4 regions of the Streptomyces sp. NPDC096012 genome follow, and region 2 is predicted to be linked to each of the others. Evidence: riboswitches for the same ligand, from Rfam matches in the RefSeq annotation. Region 2 holds a riboswitch; each other region holds the start of a gene.

Evidence for each region. A riboswitch is a leader RNA that binds a small molecule or an ion and turns the genes downstream of it on or off. The one in region 2 is predicted to bind cyclic di-AMP.
Region 1: linked by a shared signal. The riboswitch ahead of ABVB68_RS36485 (M23 family metallopeptidase) and the one ahead of ABVB68_RS09215 (transglycosylase SLT domain-containing protein) in region 2 are both predicted to bind cyclic di-AMP.
Region 3: linked by a shared signal. The riboswitch ahead of ABVB68_RS34550 (M23 family metallopeptidase) and the one ahead of ABVB68_RS09215 (transglycosylase SLT domain-containing protein) in region 2 are both predicted to bind cyclic di-AMP.
Region 4: linked by a shared signal. The riboswitch ahead of ABVB68_RS10190 (C40 family peptidase) and the one ahead of ABVB68_RS09215 (transglycosylase SLT domain-containing protein) in region 2 are both predicted to bind cyclic di-AMP.

Annotation. Positions count from the first base shown of each region.
Region 1 is NZ_JBEOTD010000084.1:585-5,765, forward strand. It holds gene ABVB68_RS36480 (SGNH/GDSL hydrolase family protein) at 1-343, opposite strand, end outside; gene ABVB68_RS36485 (M23 family metallopeptidase) at 649-1,581, opposite strand; cyclic di-AMP (ydaO/yuaA leader) riboswitch at 1,586-1,740, opposite strand; gene ABVB68_RS36490 (alpha-galactosidase) at 2,051-4,123, opposite strand; gene ABVB68_RS36495 (tyrosine-protein phosphatase) at 4,297-5,094, shown strand.
Region 2 is NZ_JBEOTD010000006.1:146,334-151,514, forward strand. It holds gene ABVB68_RS09205 (LolA family protein) at 1-22, opposite strand, end outside; gene ABVB68_RS09210 (polyprenyl synthetase family protein) at 637-1,647, opposite strand; cyclic di-AMP (ydaO/yuaA leader) riboswitch at 2,379-2,556, shown strand; gene ABVB68_RS09215 (transglycosylase SLT domain-containing protein) at 2,562-3,050, shown strand; gene ABVB68_RS09220 (HAD family hydrolase) at 3,205-4,017, opposite strand; partial or broken gene ABVB68_RS09225 (NAD(P)/FAD-dependent oxidoreductase) at 4,182-4,612, opposite strand; gene ABVB68_RS09230 (carboxylate--amine ligase) at 4,712-5,181, opposite strand, start outside.
Region 3 is NZ_JBEOTD010000060.1:9,586-14,766, reverse strand. It holds gene ABVB68_RS34555 (aldo/keto reductase) at 8-952, opposite strand; gene ABVB68_RS34550 (M23 family metallopeptidase) at 1,150-2,181, opposite strand; cyclic di-AMP (ydaO/yuaA leader) riboswitch at 2,191-2,358, opposite strand; gene ABVB68_RS34545 (PP2C family protein-serine/threonine phosphatase) at 2,591-3,772, opposite strand; tRNA gene ABVB68_RS34540 (tRNA-Met) at 3,963-4,036, opposite strand; gene ABVB68_RS34535 (dihydrofolate reductase family protein) at 4,303-5,181, opposite strand, start outside.
Region 4 is NZ_JBEOTD010000007.1:103,037-108,217, reverse strand. It holds gene ABVB68_RS10200 (M23 family metallopeptidase) at 1-113, shown strand, start outside; gene pcrA (DNA helicase PcrA) at 250-2,736, opposite strand; cyclic di-AMP (ydaO/yuaA leader) riboswitch at 3,025-3,195, shown strand; gene ABVB68_RS10190 (C40 family peptidase) at 3,204-4,541, shown strand; gene ABVB68_RS10185 (SLAC1 family transporter) at 4,879-5,181, shown strand, end outside.

The sequences.
Region 1 (5,181 bases), on a different contig from region 2:
CCAGCACCGTGCCCGCGGCCTCGGCCAGCCGGGCCACGGCCCGCTCGAACCGTTCGGCCAACTCGTCGGGGTCGGTGCCCGGGCGGATGATGTCGTTGCCGCCGGCGCAGAAGGAGACCAGGTCCGGGGCCAGTTCGACGGCCTCGGGGACCTGGTCGGCCACGATCTGGTCCAGCAGCTTTCCGCGCACGGCGAGGTTGGTGTACTGGAAGTCGCCCTCGGGACACCGGTCGGCTAGAAGCACCGCGAACCGGTCGGCCCAGCCGACGAACGCGCCGTCCGGCCCGGGGTCGCCGACGCCCTCGGTGAAGCTGTCCCCCACCGCCACGTACGACCCGATCACTGATCTGTTGTCACTCTTCGAATCGTCTGCCACATCGGACCATGATTCACCTGTTGATGTGACTTACGCGACCGTAGGCGGGGATTGACGAACGGTGAGATGAGACACCCTTAAATAATGTGCCAAGCGCGGAATAGGCCTGCCGTCTGCATTGTTGAGCGTGTGATCGTCGCGCGGGCACACCGCGTACCGGACCGGCGGGCACATCGAAGGCCGGACCCGCGAGCACACCGAAGGCCGGACCCGGGGATCGGGGTCCGGCCTTCGGAGGCGTGTCAGGCGGGTGGTCCGGGGTGGGGCGGTCCTCAGCCGACGGGGACGCCGTGCCGGCGCAGGTAGTCGACCGGGTCGACGTCGGAGCCGTAGTCCGGCGTGGTGCGGATCTCGAAGTGCAGGTGCGGGCCGGTCACGTTGCCGGTGGCGCCCGAGAGGCCGATCCGCGTGCCCGCGGCCACGGCCTGACCGGCCGAGACGGAGAGCTGCGAGAGGTGGGCGTACTGGGCGTAGAGGCCGTCGTCGAGCTTGATGACGACCTGGTTGCCGTAGGCGCCGCCCCAGCCGGCGGAGACGACCGTGCCCGCGGCGACGGCCTTGAGCGGGGTGCCGGCCGGGACGACGAAGTCGACGCCGGTGTGATAGCCGCTGGACCACATGCTGCCGGCCACGTGATAGCCGGTGCCGATGGTGGCGCCGGTCACCGGGAGGGTGTAGCCGGTGGCGGCGGCCGGAGCCGCGGAGGCGGCCGCCGGGGCCGCCTGCGGCCGGGCGGTCCTCGCGGGGGCCGGGGACTGCTTCGCGACCGAAGCTCCCTGCCGGTCGGCCGACGCGTGCTGCGGGGCGGCCGGCCCGGTGCTCTCCCGCGCGGCCTTCTCGCCGAGCGTGAGCTCCAGGCCGGGGTGGATCAGTGACGGGTCGGCGCCGACGGCCTGCCGGTTGTCGTCGTAGAGCCGGTGCCAGCCGCCGCCGACGTGCTGCCGGTCGGCGATCGCCGAGAGGCAGTCGCCGGACTGCACCGTGTAGGTGCGCACGGCCGGGCCCCGGTGCGTCACGGACGTCTTCGCCGCGGCGGGAACGGACTGCGCGACCTTCGGGGGGACGGACTGCGCCGGGGTCGCGGCATGCGCCCCGACGGCACCGAACAGCGGGAGGGCCAGGGCGGCGCCACCGGTGCCGGCGACGGCGACGGAGCGGGAAAAACGCGGGGACTTGGGACGTCGGTGCTTACCCCTCGCGGGCATGGCGCATTCCTCTCCGGCGCCTGCGAGGTCAGCTGTCGGGTTCGGGCTGGAGCCGCCCGGCCGCGCGGTGCGCGGCTTCACCCCCAGCCTGTCGCGGAGACCGGACAGGCAGTCGTACCTGGTGGGTCCCCCGCTCCTGCCGGACACGGGTCATGTGTGCGGGGATTCCGGGCGGCGGCAGGATTCGGCGTTCCGTCCGGATGGGGGCGAACGTAAGCGAGCGGGACGTACGGAGACAAGCGGCCGGTTCCCGGGGCCGACGTTCCGGAAGATCGATGACGCGAAATACCCGTCACCCTCCGTGAATTGCCGGGGCCCGCATTCCTGTGAAATCCGTTGGCCGTATCGGAATTACGTGGACATGACGTGCGACGCTCGGTCACCGGTATGACGCTCCTCACGCCCTGCCGCGCCACACTCCCTTGTTGCGCAGCCAGTTGGAACGAATGCTTCAAATCGGGCAGAGAACTCAGATGCGGCGCAGCCGGAGAACCGTCGCATCGAGGTCGCCTTTCAGGCCGGTGCGCAGTCCGTGGTGCAGCAGGACCGAGCCGCTCAGCACCTCGCCCGTTTCGCGGCATTCGTACGATGCGGTCGGGTCGAGTCCGCGCAGCCGCACCGCCGGCACCGGTTCACCGTAGCTCTGAGCCTGCAGCCACGCGAGGACCACCACCTCGCCGTCGAGGGCGTACTGGACGGCGCTCGAGCCGCCCGCCGGGGGCCGCAGCCGGTACAGCTCGCCACGCTGGACGACCGGGCGGATCTCCTTGTACAGCTCCACCCACCGCCGGGCCTCGGCCAGCTCCTCCGCGCTCCAGCGCGTGAGGTCGCCGCCGACCCCGAGCACGCCTGCCATGGCGCTGACGAAACGGAACCGCAGCGAGCTGACCCTGCCGTTGAGCTGGGTGTTCGGGCTGTCGGTGACCCAGGCCGCCATGACCCGGGCGGGGTGGATCTGGGTGAGACCGTGCTGGATGGCGAGCCGGTCCAGCGGGTCGGTGTTGTCGGAGGTCCACACCTGGTCGGTGCGGCTCATGATCCCCAGGTCGATCCGGCCGCCGCCGCCCGAGCAGGACTCGAAGGCCACCTCGGGATACGCGGCCCGCAGCCGGTCCAGCAGGGCGTACAGGGCGTGCACGTGGTCGGTCCACAGCCGCTGGGGGTACGGCTCGCCGGGCCAGCCGGCGTCGGTGAAGCTGCGGTTGAAGTCCCATTTCACGTAGTCGACCGGGGTGCTGGAGAGCAGGGCGTCCAGCCGCTCCCACAGGTACTCCCGGACATCCGGGCGCGCGAGATTGAGGACGAGCTGATTGCGGAATTCCGTCCGCTTTCGTCCCGGTTGGTGCTGCACCCAGTCGGGGTGGGCGCGGTAGAGGTCGCTGTCCGGGTTGACCATCTCGGGTTCGACCCAGATGCCGAACCGCATCCCGAGCCCGCGCACGCGGTCGGCGAGGGGCTTGAGGCCGTGCGGGAAGCGGTCCGGGTTGGGGGTCCAGTCGCCGAGCCCGGCGCGGTCGCCGGTGCGGGCGCCGAACCAGCCGTCGTCCACGACGAACAGCTCGACGCCGATCTCGGCGGCGCGGCGGGCCAGCGCCGCCTGCTGCTCCTCGGAGATGTCGAAGTGCGTCGCCTCCCAGGAGTTGAACAGCACGGGCCGGTCGCGCTCGGCGCCGGGGATGACGTGCGCGCGCTGGTAGGCGTGCCAGGCCCGGCTCGCGCCCCCGAAGCCGCCGTCACTCCACAGCCCCGCGAAGACGGGGCTGGTGTACGACTCCCCGGGCGCCAGGAGCAGCAGGCCCGAGTCGTCGTACCCGGCGCCCCCGGTGATCTGCACGCGTGCGTCCGGGAGTTGGGCCACGGCGATGCGCCAGGAGCCGGACCAGCCGAGCGCGCAGCCGTAGACCTCGCCGCGCTCCTCGGTGGCGTCGGTGTCGAGGGCCACCCAGGGCAGGTGCTGGTGACCGGTGTGGCCGCGGCGGCTGCCGATGGTCTTCTCGCCGTAGGTGAGGGGGGCGGTGGCGAGCCGGGACTCGGCGGCCCAGCGGCCGTGCAGCTGGGACAGCCGCCAGCCCTCGCGGTCGGGCAGGGTCCAGGTGGCCGCGTCGGCCCGCAGCAACTCCACGCGCCCGTGCCCGTCGTTCGCCACGCCCACCCAGCGCTCCACGACGTCCCCGCGCATCCGGTAGTGCAGGCTGATCGCCAGCCCGTCGTCGGCGAAGCGCAGCCGCAGCTCGTCGCCCTCCGTGTCGTACCCCTCGAAGCCCCACTCGGTGCCGCGGCGCTCGTCGGTGCGCACGGACAGGGCGGGGCGGACGAAACGGGGGCCGCCCTCGACGGGGTACTCCTCGCCGCCGTCCAGCGGGGACTCGAAGGGCCGGTGACCGGACAGCGGAGCGGCGGCCAGCGCCCCGGCGTCGGCGAGCGTGATCGGCGGCCCCCAGTGCAGGTGGAGCAGCTCGTCCGCCCCGGTGAGGTGCAGGGCATAGCTGCTGGTGGGCCCCGAGAGGAGCCAGGTACGACCGTCGTCGGCGATGTGCACCATCGAGACCTCACAGGTGGCAACAGATCCACTCAAGTGCCAACATCATCAGTCCCGGTGACCACGGGTGACAATGCCCTGTGGACAACTCATTGCCCGAGGAAAGCGATGTCGTATGGTCGACGGAGCGCCCGTCGGCAAAGCACGCCGCCGGGGACCCGTCGGGAGGAGCCCCCGTGACGCAGCAGGTCCCGTCGACCGAGCCGGAGCTGGCCGGAGTGCGCAATTTCCGTGACGTGGGCGGACTGCCCACGGTGGACGGGCGGCGGGTGCGACACGGAGTGCTGTTCCGCAGCGGGCACCTCGCGCACGCCACGGCGGAGGACGCGGCCTTCCTCTCCTCCCTGGGGCTGCACACGATCTTCGACTTCCGCAACGCGGCCGACCAGCGGCTGGAGGGCCCGGACGTCGAGCTGCCCGGCGTGCGGAACGTGAATCTGCCGCTGAGCGACCCGGCGGACGGCGCCGAGTTCTGGAAGATGGTCCGCGACGGCGACCTCGACCAGCTGCGCGCGATCCTGGACGACGGCAAGGCCGCGGCCCGGATGACCGCTTCGTACCGGATGATCGTCAAGCAGCGCACCGCCGAGCACTCCCGGGTGCTGCGCGCGCTCGCCGAGGACAGCGTGCCCGCGTTGATGCACTGCGCGGCCGGCAAGGACCGTGCGGGCATCTCCATAGCCGTCACACTCCTCGCCGTCGGTGTGGAGCGCGAGGCGATCGTCGCCGACTACCTGGAGTCCAACGCCAAGCACCGGCGCTACAAGGTCCGTCGCAACGGCAGCGCCGAGACCGCCTACACCCCCGAGGTGATGGATCTGCTCAGCCCGCTCTTCGACGCCCGCGCGGAGTATCTGGAGGCGGCCTTCGAGAGCATCGAGCAGACCTGGGGCGGGTTCGACACCTATCTGGAGCAGGGCCTCGACCTCTCCCCCGAGACCCGGGAACGGCTCCGCGAGCGCCTGCTGAACTGACCGGGCGGGGATCCGGCGGCGGCCTCATGGAGTCCGGGCCGGGCGGGGATCCGGCGGTCTCGTCAAGCCCGGGCCGGGCGGCACGGG
Region 2 (5,181 bases):
CTTCGGATTCGTACGGTGCCATGTGTGCCTTACCTCCGTCGTCGGCGGCGGCTGTCCTCACGCTGGTCCACCCTGAGCCGCCATTCTCACCCGAATCGGTGAGGAGTGGTGATTTCCCTGGTGTCCATCTGACCAAATCGGCCGTGAGGAAGCGTCAGACCTCGGAGCCAACTCCGTGTACGACTCCGGTATGACATGCGGGGGCGGCAGCGGCCCGGACCCGTAGGGGTCTCGCACCGCGGGCATACGTCAGCCGTACCACCGTCACGTGGGAACCGCATCCGGAAGCATTGCCTGGGAGCACCGCTTGGGTGGGTCCGTTCCGCGGGTGCGTGCTGCTCGTGCGGGCGTTTCCCGGTGCCTGCCACGCGTGCGTGACGTGTGCGTCGGCGGTGGCTGCCACGCGTGCGGGCTGCGCGTGCGGTGGTGGCTGCCACACGTGCGTGACATGTGCGTCGGCGGTGGCTGCCACGCGTGCGGGCTGCGTGCGCGTGCCGCGGGTGCGGGCGTGCGGGCTGCGTGCGCGTGCCGCGCGTGCGGGCGTGGGGCTCCCGCCACGCGTGCGTGCCGTGTGTGCCCGCCCTGCCGGAGACGTCCCCCGCGCGTGTTTTCTTGCGGGGGAGGCCGGTGGGGCGGCTAGCCGGCTCGGTGCACCACCGCGTCGCACAGTTCGAGCAGGGCCGCCTTGGCGTCGCACTCCCTCAGCGGTGCCAGCGCGGCCCGTGCCTCCTCCGCGTACCGGACGGTGTCCCGGCGGGCCTGCTCCAGCGCGGGGTGCGCGCGCAGTGCGGCCAGCGCCTCGGCGTGCCGGGCGTCGTCGCTGAGGTCGGAGTCCAGCAGGTCGCACAGCGCGACGTCCTCGGGCAGCCCCGTCCGGCCGGCCCGCTCGCGCAGTCGCAGCACGGGCAGGGTCGGGATGCCCTCGCGCAGGTCGGTGCCGGGCGTCTTGCCGGACTCGTGGGAGTCGGATGCGATGTCCAGGACGTCGTCCGCGAGCTGGAAGGCGACCCCGAGCCGCTCGCCGTACTGGGTGAGCACGTCGACGACCGTGTCGTCGGCGCCGGACATCATCGCACCGAACCGGCACGCGACCGCCACCAGGGAACCCGTCTTGCCGCTGAGGACGTCCAGGTAGTGCTCGACCGGGTCACGGCCGTCCGCGGGGCCGGCTGTCTCCAGGATCTGGCCCGTGACCAGCCGTTCGAACGCCAGGGCCTGCACCCGGACCGCCTCGGGGCCGAGGTCGGCGAGGATCTGGGAGGCGCGGGCGAAGAGGAAGTCGCCGGTGAGGACCGCGACGGAGTTGCCCCAGCGCGTGTTGGCGCTGTCCACGCCGCGTCGCACGGCCGCCTCGTCCATGACGTCGTCGTGGTACAGGGTGGCGAGGTGGGTCAGCTCGACCACGACGGCGGACGGCACGACACCGGGTGCGTAAGGGTCGCCGAACTGCGCCGCCAGCATCACCAGCAGGGGCCGGAACCGCTTCCCGCCGGCCCGCACGAGGTGCTGGGCGGCCTCCGTGATGAACGGAACCTCGCTCTTGGTGGCCTCGAGCAAGCCTTCCTCGACAGCCGCCAATCCGACCTGGACATCGGCTTCCAGAGCCTGGTCCCGCACGCTCAGCCCGAACGGCCCGACGACGGTCACGAGGGGTCTCCTGTCTGCTGGTGTCTGCTGGCGGTTACACGGTTTGTCGATAGGTCGTTGCCATCACTCAAGTCAGCGTATCCGGTCCTCTTTCGATCACCGATAGCGCCCACCGGTCCAGCCCGGGCGGTATCGGATCATGCCCCCTATGGTGTTGATCGGTCGGTAAGAACGGACATCTATCGACTTAACAGCAGTACGTGCGGTTTGTCGCGGATCGGAGGGTGAGCGGAGTAACGCCGCACCCTCGTCGGGGCACCCGTCTGCCCGGGCCGTCGCACCTCCGACCGCGGCCCGAATCCGCCCGAATCGGTCCGGATCAGGGCGGCGGCCGACCCTCCGCCACACTCCCTCCCCCTCACCGCCGCCACCTCTCCACGGCCTGCGGCAACCCTGCGAAACGACGTGCGGCGCACTCCGAATTCCGCAGTAATCAGACTTAAGAATCAAATCCCCTTAATCTGCAATGTCGGATTTACTGCGTTTTGCTATTTCGTGAATTGGGTCACGTCGAGCAACCTCCGGCCCCACCCGCTCCGCCCGTCGGGTCGCCGCTTCTGCCCTGCGTCATCGGCGAGTTGAGAAGTTGGCAACCGCAAAGGATCAAGTACCCCATACGGCACAGATCAAGGTCAAACAGTGCGTTGTGTGAATCAGGCACTTGTTCCCGACATGTGCTCTCGCATACGTTCCGGGCCGTCGGGCGGAACGCCGAATCCTGCCGCCGCCCGCATAACCCATCGACGAACTCATTCGCAGGGCAGGAGCGGGGGAACCAGGTAAGCCGCCGGACCGGACGACACACGTCGCACCGGAACGGCTAGGGGTGAAGTCGCGCTCTTCGGAGTGCGGCCGGGCACCTCCCCGCCCGAACCCGACAGCTCACCTCGCAGGCGCCGGAGAGGAACACCCCCATGCCTGCTGCCGCTCAGCCCCGCCGCGTTCGCACCAACCGCCTCGTCCGCAAGCTCGCGGTCGTCGGCACCGGTGCCGCCGTGCTCGCCCTTCCGATCATCGGCGCCACCGCCGCCTCCGCGGCCACCCCCACGGCCGCCACGGTGTCCACCACGCCGGCCGGGTACCCGAACAACCTCGACGGCTGGATCCGCGAGTCGCTCGCGATCATGGCCGAGAAGAAGATCCCGGGCACCTACAACGGCATCTACCGCAACATCATGCGGGAGTCCTCGGGCAACCCCTCGGCCATCAACCTCTGGGACTCCAACGCGGCCAAGGGCATCCCGTCCAAGGGCCTGCTCCAGGTCATCGACCCGACGTTCAACGCGTACCACGTGGCCGGAACGTCGTTCAACGTCTACGACCCGGTCGCGAACATCACCGCCGCCTGCAACTACGCGGCCGCGCGGTACGGGTCGATCGACAACGTGTTCGGCGCGTACTGACCTGCCCGTACCGGTGCCCGTCGCACGGCGGACCGGTGCGCTCCGGCACCTGACGGACCGGCGCGCACCGGTGACCGCCGAACGGCGGGCACCGGTGACCGGCCGACGGGCTCGCATCGGTGACCGGCCGAACAGCGAGCTACTGAAGTGCCGGTCAGTCGGTCGGGAAGATTCTTTCGAGGACGACGGCGATGCCGTCGTCCTCGTTCGACGAGGTGACCTCGTCGGCCACCGCCTTGAGTTCGGGGTGGGCGTTGGCCATGGCCACCCCGCGTCCGGCCCAGTGGAACATCGGGATGTCGTTGGGCATGTCCCCGAAGGCCACGGCCCGTTCGGCGCCGATCCGGAGGCGCTCGGCGGCCAGCGCGAGACCGGTCGCCTTGGTCACCCCGCGCGGCTGGAGCTCCACGGTCCCCGGCCCCGACATGGTGACGGTCGCCAGCGAGTCCACCGCCGCCCGCGCCACGGCCGCCAACTCGTCGTCCGACAGAGTGGCGTGGCGCAGCAGTACTTTGCTGATGGGCTCGCACCACAGGTCGTCGCGACGGTCGACCCGGACCGCCGGCAGCGTCGGGTGCGGCATCAGATACCCGGGTTCGATGAGCGTGAGCCCGTCCACGCCGTCCTGGTCGACGGCCGCGTACACCTGCCCCACCTCCGCCTCGATCTTGCCGAGCGCCGTCTCGGCCAGCTCCCGGTCCAGCCGGACCGACCACAGCAGACGGTCGGCGGCGATGTCGTAGATCTGAGCGCCCTGGCCGCACACCGCGAGCCCCGCGCAGCCCAGGTTCGCCAGCAGGGGCCGTACCCGCGGGGCCGGCCGGCCCGTCACCACCAGGTGCCGGGCACCCGCCCCCGCCGCCCGCGCGAGCGCGGCCAGAGACCGGTCGGAGACGGTGTCGTCGCCGCGCAGCAGCGTCCCGTCCAGGTCGGTGGCGATCAGTGCGTATGCGGGGGTGGCTGCCATGATCAGAGAATACGGACACCGCGCCCCGCCGACTCATCCGTCGTTCCACGCACTTACGTGCTGCTCAGCCCCAACTGGTGGCCAAGGTCCGCTCGGTGGCCCGGTGATCGCCGGGTTGTGGCCCGGTGGCCGCCGGGTGGCGGCAGGGGGCTTCCTCCGGGCCCGCCGGTGAGGGGGGCGGCGACGGTCGGCAAGGGTGCGGTGAACATCTCACCCGAGTCGAGCTCCGGCTCGAAGCCATCGCTTCTGTCCCGGTCGACGGAGACGACGCGCACCTGCTCCAGGCCGGGGACCGGCTTGTGCTGGAACCACTCGCCGTAGGCGATGAAGGTCTCCACCGGGATGATGTCCTCGTCCGCCACCAGGCGGCGGATGCCGGCCGCGTCGCAGTAGTCGGCGAGGGTGTGGCGGGGCTGCGGGCAGTCGAGGTTCCAGGCGGCGGGGGTCGACTTCAGGAGCATGCCCTCGGGCATGTGGTCGCGCCAGCTGACCATGGGGTCGCCGAAGACGCGGACGGCGATACCGAGCGCCCGCAGTGAGCGGCGGTGGACAGGCCGAAGGGCCCCGCCCCGATGACTGCAACCGGTCGGATCACGAAGTCCCTCCTCTGAGACACGATGCGCCACCTTCGCGGCCTCGCCTACTTCCTTCGTGGCTGTGCCGCCGGCCGTGGCGTCGGTCCGCCACGGCGGGCCTACTTCGTGGCTGTGCCGCTGCCGCGGCGGTTGGTCCGCCACAGCTGATAGAGGTGCTTCGCGCCGGGGCGCGCGAAGCGGGCGACCATCGTGAGGAACGGCAGCGGGTCGTCACCCGCGAGCCAGGCCAGCTCCGTCCCGCTCGCCTTCGCCGGCGCGTGCGGCGTCGTATAGCCGCCGCGGCGGTAGGCGAGGAGGGCGGGGAGGTCGATGTTCTCCACGATGTAGCGGTGGCCGGCGCGCTGTTCCCCCTCCGGAACGGGGCGGCCGGTCAGGTGCAGGTGCATCGCACGGACGACGTCCACTCCCGACTCGTTCTCGAAGAGCCGGAACTGGGCGCCCATGCGCGGGTTGAAGTCGAGGAGCTTGTACTGTCCGTCGCGCCGGTCGAAGCGCAGGTCGAGGTCGATGATGCCGCTGAAGCCGATCTGCTTGATGAAACGAGCGGCGAGGTCGGCGAGTTCCGGAT
Region 3 (5,181 bases), on a different contig from region 2:
GGCGGCACTACGCCGACGCGGTCGTCAGCTTCTGCAGGTCCTCGTCCGGCAGGGTCAGCTCCGCCGCCCGAAGCAGCGACGGGAGCTGGTCCACGGTCCGGGCGGAGGCGAGGGGGGCCACGACGGTCGGCTGGGCCGCGAGCCAGGCCAGGGCGACCGTGGCGACCGGGACCCGGTGGGCGGCGGCGACCTCGTCCAGGGCCGTCAGGACCCGCTGACCGCGCTCGGTCTCGAGGTGCTTCGAGGCCCCGTCGGCCCGGGCGCTGTCGACGGTCGCGCCGGGGCGGTACTTGCCGGTCAGGAAGCCGGAGGCGAGGGAGAAGTACGGCACGGCCGCGAGGCCCTCGCGGGCGGCCAGGTCCTGCAACGGGCCCTCGTAGGTGTCCCGGGAGACCAGGTTGTAGTGGGGCTGGAGGGCGACGTAGCGGGCCAGGCCCTCGCGGTCGGAGAAGTCGAGGGAGGCCTTCAGGCGCTCGGGGGTGATGTTGGAGGCGGCGATGTGCCGGACCTTTCCGGCCTTCACCAGCTCGTCCAGCGCGCCGATGATCTCCTCGACGGGCACCTCGGGGTTGTCGAAGTGGGTGTAGTAGAGGTCGATGTGATCGGTGCCCAGCCGGCGGAGCGAGGCGTCGGCGGCCGCCTTGATGTTGGCGGCGCTCAGACCCTGGTACTCCGGGTGCTGGCTGACCTTGGTGGCGATGACGACGTCGGCGCGGTTGCCGCGGGCCTTGACCCACTTGCCGATGATCGTCTCGGACTCGCCGCCCTTGTTTCCCTCGACCCAGGCGCTGTAGCTGTCGGCGGTGTCGACGAAGTTGCCGCCGGCGGCCGTGTAGGCGTCGAGCACGTCGAAGGACGCCTGCTCGTCGGCGGTCCAGCCGAAGACGTTGCCGCCGAGGGCGAGCGGGAAGACCTCGAGGTCGGAGGAACCGAGTTTGCGCAGAGAAGTCATACTCCACGTCAACGCCGACAGCGGATGATCCCATTCCGCTGTCGGCGCCAAGTTCCCGCAAAGGCAGCACCCTCAGGGTCACCCCCAGGACCCGACGGGATTTCTCCCCGGGACCCGACGGGGTTCCTCCCCCGGGGGCCCGACGGGGCTCGCGTCCGGGAGGCCCCGCGGGCCACCGGGGCGAAGGCCCGCGAAGGTCAGGGGTTGAGGCCCTTGCCGCGCAGCCAGACCATCGGGTCGATGCCGGTGGCGTCGCCGTTCGGGTGGACCTCCAGATGCAGGTGCGGGCCGGTGACGTTGCCGGTGGCGCCGACCCGGCCGATGACGTCACCGGTGCCGACCTTCTGGCCGACGGAGACACTGATCGAGGACTGGTGGCAGAACCACAGTTCGGTGCCGTCGTCGAGGGTGAGGACCGTGCGGTAGCCATAGGAGCCGGCCCAGCCCGCCTGGGTGACCGTGCCGCTGTGGATGGCCTTGATGAGGGTGCCGGTGGGGGCGGCGAAGTCGAGGCCGGTGTGGTAGCCGGAGGACCACATCGAGCCGGCCTGGCCGAAGGTCGAGGTGATCGTGTACGAGGACGTCGGCAGCGTGTACTGCTTGGCCAGCTCGGCCAGCCTCTTGGCCTCGGCCGCCTTCGCGGCGTCGGCGTCCGCCTTCTTCTTGTCGGCGGCGGCCTTGGCGGCGGCCTCCTTCTGCGCCTTGGCCGCGGCGTCCGCGCTCTGCTTCTGGGCCGCGGCCAGTGCGGCGGCGGTGGCCCTGCTGTCGGCCTTGCTCTGCTGCTGCTCGGCCTGGGCCATGATCCGGTTGCGCAGGGTCTCGCCCGCGCCGGTGTTCCGCTCGGTGTCCGCGGGGGTCACGCCGACGTCGCTGAGCGCGGTGGTGCTCGCCTCGGGCGCCGGGGAGGAGCCGTCCTCGAACAGCGAACCCATGGAGGGCAGGTCCGGCAGGGAGAGGGACACCGGCGGCTTCCCGGTGTTGGCGCTGGCCATCCCGCCCGCGCCGACCGCGGCGATCACGCCGACGCCGAGGACGGTGGAGCTGCGGGCGAATCCGCCGCGCTGCTTGGCGACGCGGTGCCGGCCGCGGACCGGGGTGATGGATTCCTCGGTGGGATTCCACTCCTCCCAGGGGCCCTCGTCGGCGCGGTAGGAGCCGTACCCGAAGGTCTCGGACTCGGTGGGGGCCGGTATGAACGGGGCTTCTGGGGCAGGCCGGTTGGACGCCACGCGGGCGCGCTCCTTTCCTTCCGCCGCCTACCGGGTTAGCTGACGGGTTCGGAGCAGGAAGGTCTCCTACGCGCGTAAACCGGACGTGGACTCAGCGAGTTCACGACGGCTTTCGCGTGATTCACCCCAAAGGTGGTGGTTCCCCGGTTCCCTCGCGGGATTCGGCGCGTGCGCACGGAGCCGTCTCTTGTGACGGCTGGGACGACCGCGCTGCGTTATCGAACGTTAATAGACCCGGTAGGTGGTTTCCAAGCCGTTCGGCTTGATCATTAACGTTCCCACGCAGGGACTTACCCTGTAGATCGCTGCAAAACGGGCGAGTTGACCGAAGTTCATGAGTCACAGAGGTTTCCGAGTGACGCGGGTGTTCTGCGGACGGCGGTCGCGCGGTCACGGTCGGTGAGACCGGTCACGGCTGCCGTACGGCGAGCAGCGCCATGTCGTCCGCCATCCCGCCGCCGGAGTGCCGCCGCACCTCCTCGGCGAGCCGGCTCAGCAGGGCGCCGGGGCCGGGGAAGGTACGGCCGGCCAGCCGCCGTTCGGGTGCGTAGAAGCGGCCGTGGGCGTCCCGGGCCTCGGACAGGCCGTCGGTGTAGAACAGCAGGGTGGCCCCGCTCGGGAAGCGGGCCTCCAGCGCCCGGTCGGGCCAGCCGCCGAGGTCGCGCATGCCGAGCGGCAGCGCGGGCTCGGGCGCGGTCAGGCTGCGCAGGGTGCCGTCGGCGTGCAGCATCAGCGGCGCCGGATGGCCGCGGTTGACGACCCGTACGACGCCGTCGCCGTGTGGGAGTTCGGCGAGGACGGCGGTGGTGAAGCCCTCGAACGCGTCGATGCCGTCCCGCCGGGTGCCCTCGCGGGCCAGTGCCCGCTCCAGCCGCTCGGCCACCGCCTCCAGCGTGGCCTCCTGCTCGGCCGCCTCCCGGAACGCCCCGATCACCACGGCGACGGCGGCGACCGCGCTCAACCCCTTGCCGCGCACGTCGCCGACGACCAGCCGGACGCCGTACGGGCTGTCCTGCACCGCGTAGAGGTCGCCGCCGATGAACGCGTCCCGGCGTGCCGCCTCGTAGCAGGCGGCGATCTCGAAGCCGCCGATCCGCTCCGCGGGCCGGGGCAGGACGGCCCGTTGTGCGGCCTCGGCGATCTCCCGGGCGGAGGCCAGCCGCCGGTCGCCGAGCCGGACCACGCGGTTGATGGCGACGGCCAGCAGGGCGACCGTGGCGACGGTCACCCCGTCGGTGACGGTGGCCGGTGCCGAGTGGCCGCCGGTCTGGGTGTTCACGGCGTACGCGGCGACGAGGGCGGTCAGGGCGGTCAGGACCGTGGTGCGCAGCGAGTACAGCGGCGCGGCGATCAGCGGCGCGGCGGTGAAGAACGGGACGGCGGTGAAGCCCTCGGGAGTGAGCAGGCCGTAGAGGACGCCGCCCGCGATGAGCAGGGCCGGCAGGGCGCCGGCCAGGGCGCGCGGGCCGGGCCGGCGGGTCCCGCGCACGGGTGCGGGTTCGTCGCCGAGTCCCGGGTCCGGCACGAGATCGCCGGGAAGCCGGCCGCCGGCCCTGGCGTACGCGTTCTCCTCCACCTCACCAGGGCGCACCGCATGTCTCCCACGTGTCGGACGTAGGTCCAGATTTGCGGGCCCGGGGGCACGGGGCGACCGGTGTGGACCGACCGGATGACCTGCTGTGACGTACGCCACGCGGCCTGGATCGCCGCGTACGGCGGGGCGGGGCGGAAAACACTCAGGGCCGGAACCCGTGTACTGGATTCCGGCCCTGAGTCTTCAGTAGCGGGGACAGGATTTGAACCTGCGACCTCTGGGTTATGAGCCCAGCGAGCTACCGAGCTGCTCCACCCCGCGTCGTTGTGTCTCAAGCATACGCCATGCGAAGGAGTGGTCGCGCACCCTTTTCCTCCGGGCCTTGATCACCGGTTCCGCCAGGTCCTGATCACCGGTTCCCCCGGGCCTCGATCACCGAGCCGCCGGGGATGCCGCTCAGCCCGGCAGGTGCGCGTTCGGCGCCTTGGCGAGCGCCCGGAACTCGGGGAGTACGACGACCTCGGCTCCCCCGAGCCTTGATCACCGGCCACCCCGGGCCTCGATCACCGAGCCGCCGGGGGTGCCGCTCAGCCCGGCAGGTGCGCGTTCGGCGCCTTGGCGAGCGCCCGGAACTCGGGGAGTACGACGACCTCGGCTCCCCCGGCCTGGAGCACGCCGGTGCCGTCGGCCCCCGCGACGAAGGTGTCCGGCTCCCGCCAGGCGGTGACCACCCGGCGCAGCCCGGCCCGCAGGATCAGCTCGGCGCAGGGCGCGGGCCGGGAGGCGCGGCGGGCACAGGGCTCCAGGCTGCTGTAGACCGTGGCACCGGCGAGCCTCGGGTCGGCCGCGTCGATCTTCGCCAGCGCCGCCTCCTCCGCGTGGACCACCGGGTCGCCGCCTTCCCGGGAGTGGCCGCGGGCCAGTTCGGTGCCGTCGGCGGCGACCACGACGGCACCGACGCTGAAGGCCGTCTCCGAGGGCGGGCACAGGGCGGCGAGTTCGCAGGCGGTGCGCAGCCAGTGGCGGTCGGCGGCCGCGGGGGCGGGGCCGGTGCCGGGCGCCGTGGGCTCGTAGCGCATGAGGACGACGTCCTCGATGCGGCGGGTCTCGACCAGGCGCAGCCGGCCGCCCTGGTACGACCCCGGTCCGAACAGGCGCGGGGCCGCCGGGTCGCCCACGAAGAGCGGGGCGAGGACCAGCTGGAGTTCGTCGGCGAGGCCCTGGCGGAGGAGCTGGGTGTGCACCTGACCGCCGCCCTCGACCATCAGGCGCCCGACTCCGCGCACGTCGTGCAGGTGTTCCAGCAGGGCCCGCCAGTCGATGCCGGCGCCGAGCGGGACGACGTCGGCGGTGGTGCCGAGGAGCCGGCCGGCCCGTCGGGCACCCTCGTCGGTGGTGTAGACGAGTTTCTCGCCGCCGGTGTGCCAGAAGTGGGCGTCGGGGTCGAGGTCGCCGGAGGCGGTGAC
Region 4 (5,181 bases), on a different contig from region 2:
GCAACTCCGGCAACTCCACCGGGCCGCACCTGCACTTCGAGGTCCGGCCGGCGGGCGGGGCGGCCATGGACCCCCTGCCGTGGCTGCGCAGCCACGGACTGGACCCGACCTGAGCCCCTGAGGGGCCGAGCCCCGCCGAACCGGCGGGGCTCACTTCGTCCATGGTTCTACCGGTTCCGCCGGCCACCACAGGGTTTTGTCCCTGGGCGTCCCCCGGGAATTGCCCCGGGGGTTCCCCTGGAAGTTCCCCTAGAGCTTCTCCACCGGCGCGTACCGCAGCAGCAACCGCTTCGGCTTGGCGTCACCGAAGTCGATCGTCGCCTCCCCGTTCGCACCCGTGCCCTTCACCGCGACGACCGTGCCGAGCCCGAACTGGTCGTGGGTGACCCGGTCACCGACGGCCAGCGCGACGACCGGCTTCTCCGCGGCGCGCCGCGTGGCGAACCCGGACGCGCCCGACGCCGAGGACCGCGAGCGGCTCGACGACAGCGAGGCCGCGATCCCCGAGACGGGTCCGGAGGACACCGGCGCCGTCGCTCCCGTCCGCTTCCACTCCACGTGGGTGCCCGGGATCTCCTCCAGGAAGCGGGAGGGCGGGTTGTACGAGGGCTGGCCCCAGGCGCTGCGCATCGCCGACCGCGTCAGATACAGCCGCTCCCGCGCGCGCGTGATGCCCACGTACGCCAGGCGCCTCTCCTCCTCCAGCTCCTTGTTCTCGCCGAGGGCGCGCATGTGCGGGAAGACGCCGTCCTCCATGCCGGTCAGGAACACGACCGGGAACTCCAGGCCCTTGGCGGTGTGCAGGGTCATCAGCGTGATGACGCCGTCGCCGTCCTCCTCGTCGGGGATCTGGTCGGAGTCGGCGACCAGGGCGACCTGCTCGAGGAAGTCGGCGAGCGTGGCCTGCTCCCCGTCTTCCCGCCCCTGCTCGAACTCCAGCGCCACGGCCGCGAGTTCCTGCAGGTTCTCGATGCGGGTCTCGTCCTGGGGGTCGGTGGAGTTCTGCAGTTCGGCCAGATATCCGGTGCGTTCGAGTATGGCCTCCAGCACCGTCGCCGGACCGGCACCGGACTCGACGACGGTGCGCAGGTCCTCCATCAGCGTGTTGAACCGCTTGACCGCGTTGGTGGAGCGCGCGGCCATGCCGTAGGCCTCGTCGACGCGCTTCAGGGCCTGCGGGAAGCTGATCTTCTCGCGCTGGGAGAGGGCGTCGATCATCGCCTCCGCGCGGTCGCCGATGCCCCGCTTGGGCACGTTGAGGATGCGGCGCAGCGGCACCGAGTCCTCGGGGTTGGCGAGGACGCGCAGGTAGGCGAGGACGTCCCGGACCTCCTTGCGCTCGTAGAAGCGGACACCGCCGACGACCTTGTAGGGCAGGCCGACGCGGATGAAGACCTCTTCGAAGACGCGGGACTGGGCGTTGGTGCGGTAGAAGACGGCGACGTCCCCGGCCTTGGCCTCGCGCGCGTCCGTGAGGCGGTCTATCTCCTCGGCGACGAACTGGGCCTCGTCGTGCTCGGTGTCGGCAACGTAGCCGGTGATCCGCGCGCCCTGGCCGGCGTTGGTCCACAGGTTCTTCGGGCGGCGGGACTCGTTGCGCTCGATGACCGCGTTGGCCGCGGACAGGATGGTCTGCGTGGAGCGGTAGTTCTGCTCCAGCAGGATCGTCTTCGCGTTCGGGTAGTCCTCCTCGAACTGGAGGATGTTGCGGATCGTCGCGCCCCGGAAGGCGTAGATCGACTGGTCCGCGTCACCGACCACGCAGAGTTCGGCCGGCGGCAGGTCGGACTCGCCCGGCGGCAGGCCGGCGTCCCCGGGGGCGCGCTCGCCCGTGCCGACCAGCTCGCGCACCAGGGCGTACTGGGCGTGGTTGGTGTCCTGGTACTCGTCGACCAGGACGTGGCGGAAGCGGCGGCGGTAGTGCTCGGCGACGTCCGGGAAGGCACGCAGCAGGTTCACCGTCGTCATGATCAGGTCGTCGAAGTCCAGGGCGTTCGCCTCGCGCAGCCGCGACTGGTACATCGCGTAGGCCTGGGCGAGGGTCTTCTCGAAACCGTCGGTGGCCTGGGCGGCGAAGTCCTCCTCGTCGATCAGCTCGTTCTTCAGATTGCTGATCTTGGCGCTGAAGGACTTGGGCGGGAAGCGCTTGGGGTCGAGCTCCAGGTCGCGGCAGACCAGGGCCATCAGGCGCTTGCTGTCGGCGGCGTCGTAGATCGAGAAGGAGGAGGTGAAGCCGAGCTTCTTCGACTCGCGCCGCAGGATCCGCACACACGCGCTGTGGAAGGTCATCACCCACATCGCGTTCGCGCGCGGGCCGACGAGCTGCTCGACGCGCTCCTTCATCTCGCCCGCGGCCTTGTTCGTGAAGGTGATCGCGAGGATCTGGCCCGGGTGCACGCCCCGGTCGGCGAGCAGGTGGGCGATGCGGTGGGTGAGCACGCGCGTCTTGCCGGAGCCGGCGCCGGCGACGATGAGCAGCGGGGAGCCGGCGTGCACGACCGCGGCGCGCTGGTTGTCGTTCAGCCCCTCCAGCAGGGCCGCCGCGTCGACGACGGGGCGCGGGGCGCCGTCGCGGTAGTAGGCGTCCCGGTCCGGGGGCACGTCGAACTTCCCGCCGAACAGATCGTCCGGAACCGGCTCCGGAGCGTGCTCGTCCTCGGGGGGCGGGGGTTCCTCCTCGCGCCCGCGTGGGGCTTGGAGGTCCGCCAGGAAGCTGTCGTCAAAGAGGCTGCTCATCGCTCTCCGAGTCTAGGGCGCCCCACCGACAACCGGTCCCGCTCCCCCGAACTCGGCCCGCGGGCGCAGTCCGCTGTCGGACAGGGTCCCGGAGCGCCGGCCGTCCGCCCCGCAGAAGGCCGATCATCCCCTCACGCTGCGGAAGCGCCTGGTCACACGCGTGTGAAACCTTCCCCAGGTCACAGAAATGTATCGGACATACCGCACACCAACCTTCACAGGAGTCACACGAGTTGGCTAGGTTTCCGTCAGGCCGTACGAACCCTCTCCGGCGAACCTCGCCGGGCCGAACGGCCTCCGCCGAGTCCGGCGCGCCCTGCACGGTGCCCGGAGCCGGGGACCCACCGTTCCTGGGGTGAATCGGCCGACTCCCGCACGGGACGACGCCGTAGGGCAACCCTTCCGAAGCACCCGCCCGAACCCGACAGCTAACCCGGTAGGCGGCATGCTGGAAGGAGTCGCCTCCCTTGGCGTCGCACCGCAAGTCGCGCCCCGGCGGCAGTGGACCGGGCCTGCGCGGACCCGTTCTCGCCACTGCCGCCCTCACCTCCGTGGCCGTCCTGTCCCAGACGGCCGAGGCCGCGCCCGCCGACGACGGCAGGCCGAGCCCGGAGGAGATCGAGAAGAAGATCGACGAGTTGTACCGCCGGGCCGAACCGACCCCGCAGGAGGAATCTGCGGCCAGGCAGCGGCCTCGTGCCGGGGAACCGCGGCAGGAGGGCGCCCGGCGCGCGGTCCGGACCCCCGCGATCGCCCGGGAGGGCCGGGTCCCGTTCGCGGCCGCCCCGGACACGGCCGCCTCCCTCCTCGCGGAGTATCCGCAGGACCACTTCGCCCAGAGCAGGGTGCTGAACCGGCTGGCCTCGCGCGTGAAGGACGCGGCCGGGCGGGGCCGGGCCCCCCGGGGGCCGGAGGCCTCGGCGGCATCGGCGGCACCGGCGGCCGCGTGGTACGACGTGACCGCGGCGGGGGCCGCGGCACCGGCCCCCGAAGCCGGGGCCACCGCGCCGGCCACCGGCGCGGACCGTGAAGCCCCGGGTCGCGCCGCGCCGGCCACCACGGACCGCGGGACGAGGGCCGCCACCGCGGGCCGCGCCGCGAAGGCCACCCCCCTGGACCAGGACGCCAAGGCCGACACCCCGGGGTACGACGTCAAGGCCGCGAAGGCCGCCGTGCAGCGCAAGCTCGCCGTCACGCGCGCGTTGCTGTCCCGGCACGCGGCCTCGGAGGACGGCGCAAGGGCAGAGCTCGGCCCGCACCTCGCGGCACCCACCGCGCTGCCGTACACGCCCACGCCCCCGTCCCTGTCCCCGTCCCCAGCGTCGTACGCGCTCCCGCCGACACCGCCGTACCCGCCTCTGGAGACGTCGTCGCACTCGCCTCTGGAGACGCCGTCGTACGCGCCCTCGGCCACGCCGCCGTACGCGCCCCCGGCGACGCTGCCGGTCACCAAGGCCGAGAAGGCGATCGCCTTCGCCCGCGCCCAGATCGGCAAGCCGTACGTGAGCGGCGCGAGCGGACCCGGCTCCTACGACTCCTCCGGCCTCACCCAGGCCGCCTGGCGGGCCGCCGGCGTCACCCTTCCGCGTACCGCCCGGGAGCAGGCCGCCGCGGGCACCCCCGTCCCGCTCATCGACGCACGCCCCGGTGACCTGGTCTTCTTCCGGGACGACAGCAGCCATGTCGGCCTCTGCACGGGTGACGGGATGATGATCCACGCCCCGGAGCCGGGCGCGTACGTCCGCGAGGAGTCCGTCGACCGCGGCGGCACATCCGTCGTCGAGGGCGTCGTACGGCCCGCTTGACCGTCTCCGTCGCCGTCGCCCGGTTCCCGCGCTTTCGGACCCCAGGAAGCCGAGCGCGTCGGGAACGGGCCGCGCGTCGGCGGCCTGCTCGCGCGTTCCGGCGTTTGCCGCCACCAGCGCGCACCGGCATTCCCCGCTCCACGGGCGTGTGCGGTGTTTTCGCGCTCCACGCGCGCGTGGACGGCGTTCTGTGCTCCACGCGCGTGTGCCGGCGCTCTGCGCCACACCCGCGTAGTGCGGCGTTCTTCGCGGTCCACGCGCGCGTGGACCGCGTTTTTCCGCTTCACGCGCGCGTGCCCTGCCCGTCCGATGCGCCCGGCTGCCTAGCATCGGGCGCATGCCCGGTATGTCGAGTGTGCGCGCGTGGTGGGCGGGGCGGCCCCCCTCGGCCGGGTCCGCCGTGATGGCGACCGGCATCGTGTCGGTGGGCCTGCATCTGGCCGGCGCGGAGACGGTCTCCCGGATCGCGCTGGCGATGGCCTGCATCGCCTGGCTCGCGCTGGCCGCCGACTTCGTCGTGCGGCTGGTGGGCGAACGGCGGCGCTGGGTGACCGAGGCGGGGAACCCGGAAGCCCTGACCGCCGTCGCGGCGACGGCCGTGCTGGGCACCGGGATCTCGGCGCTGGGCCGGCAGACCCTG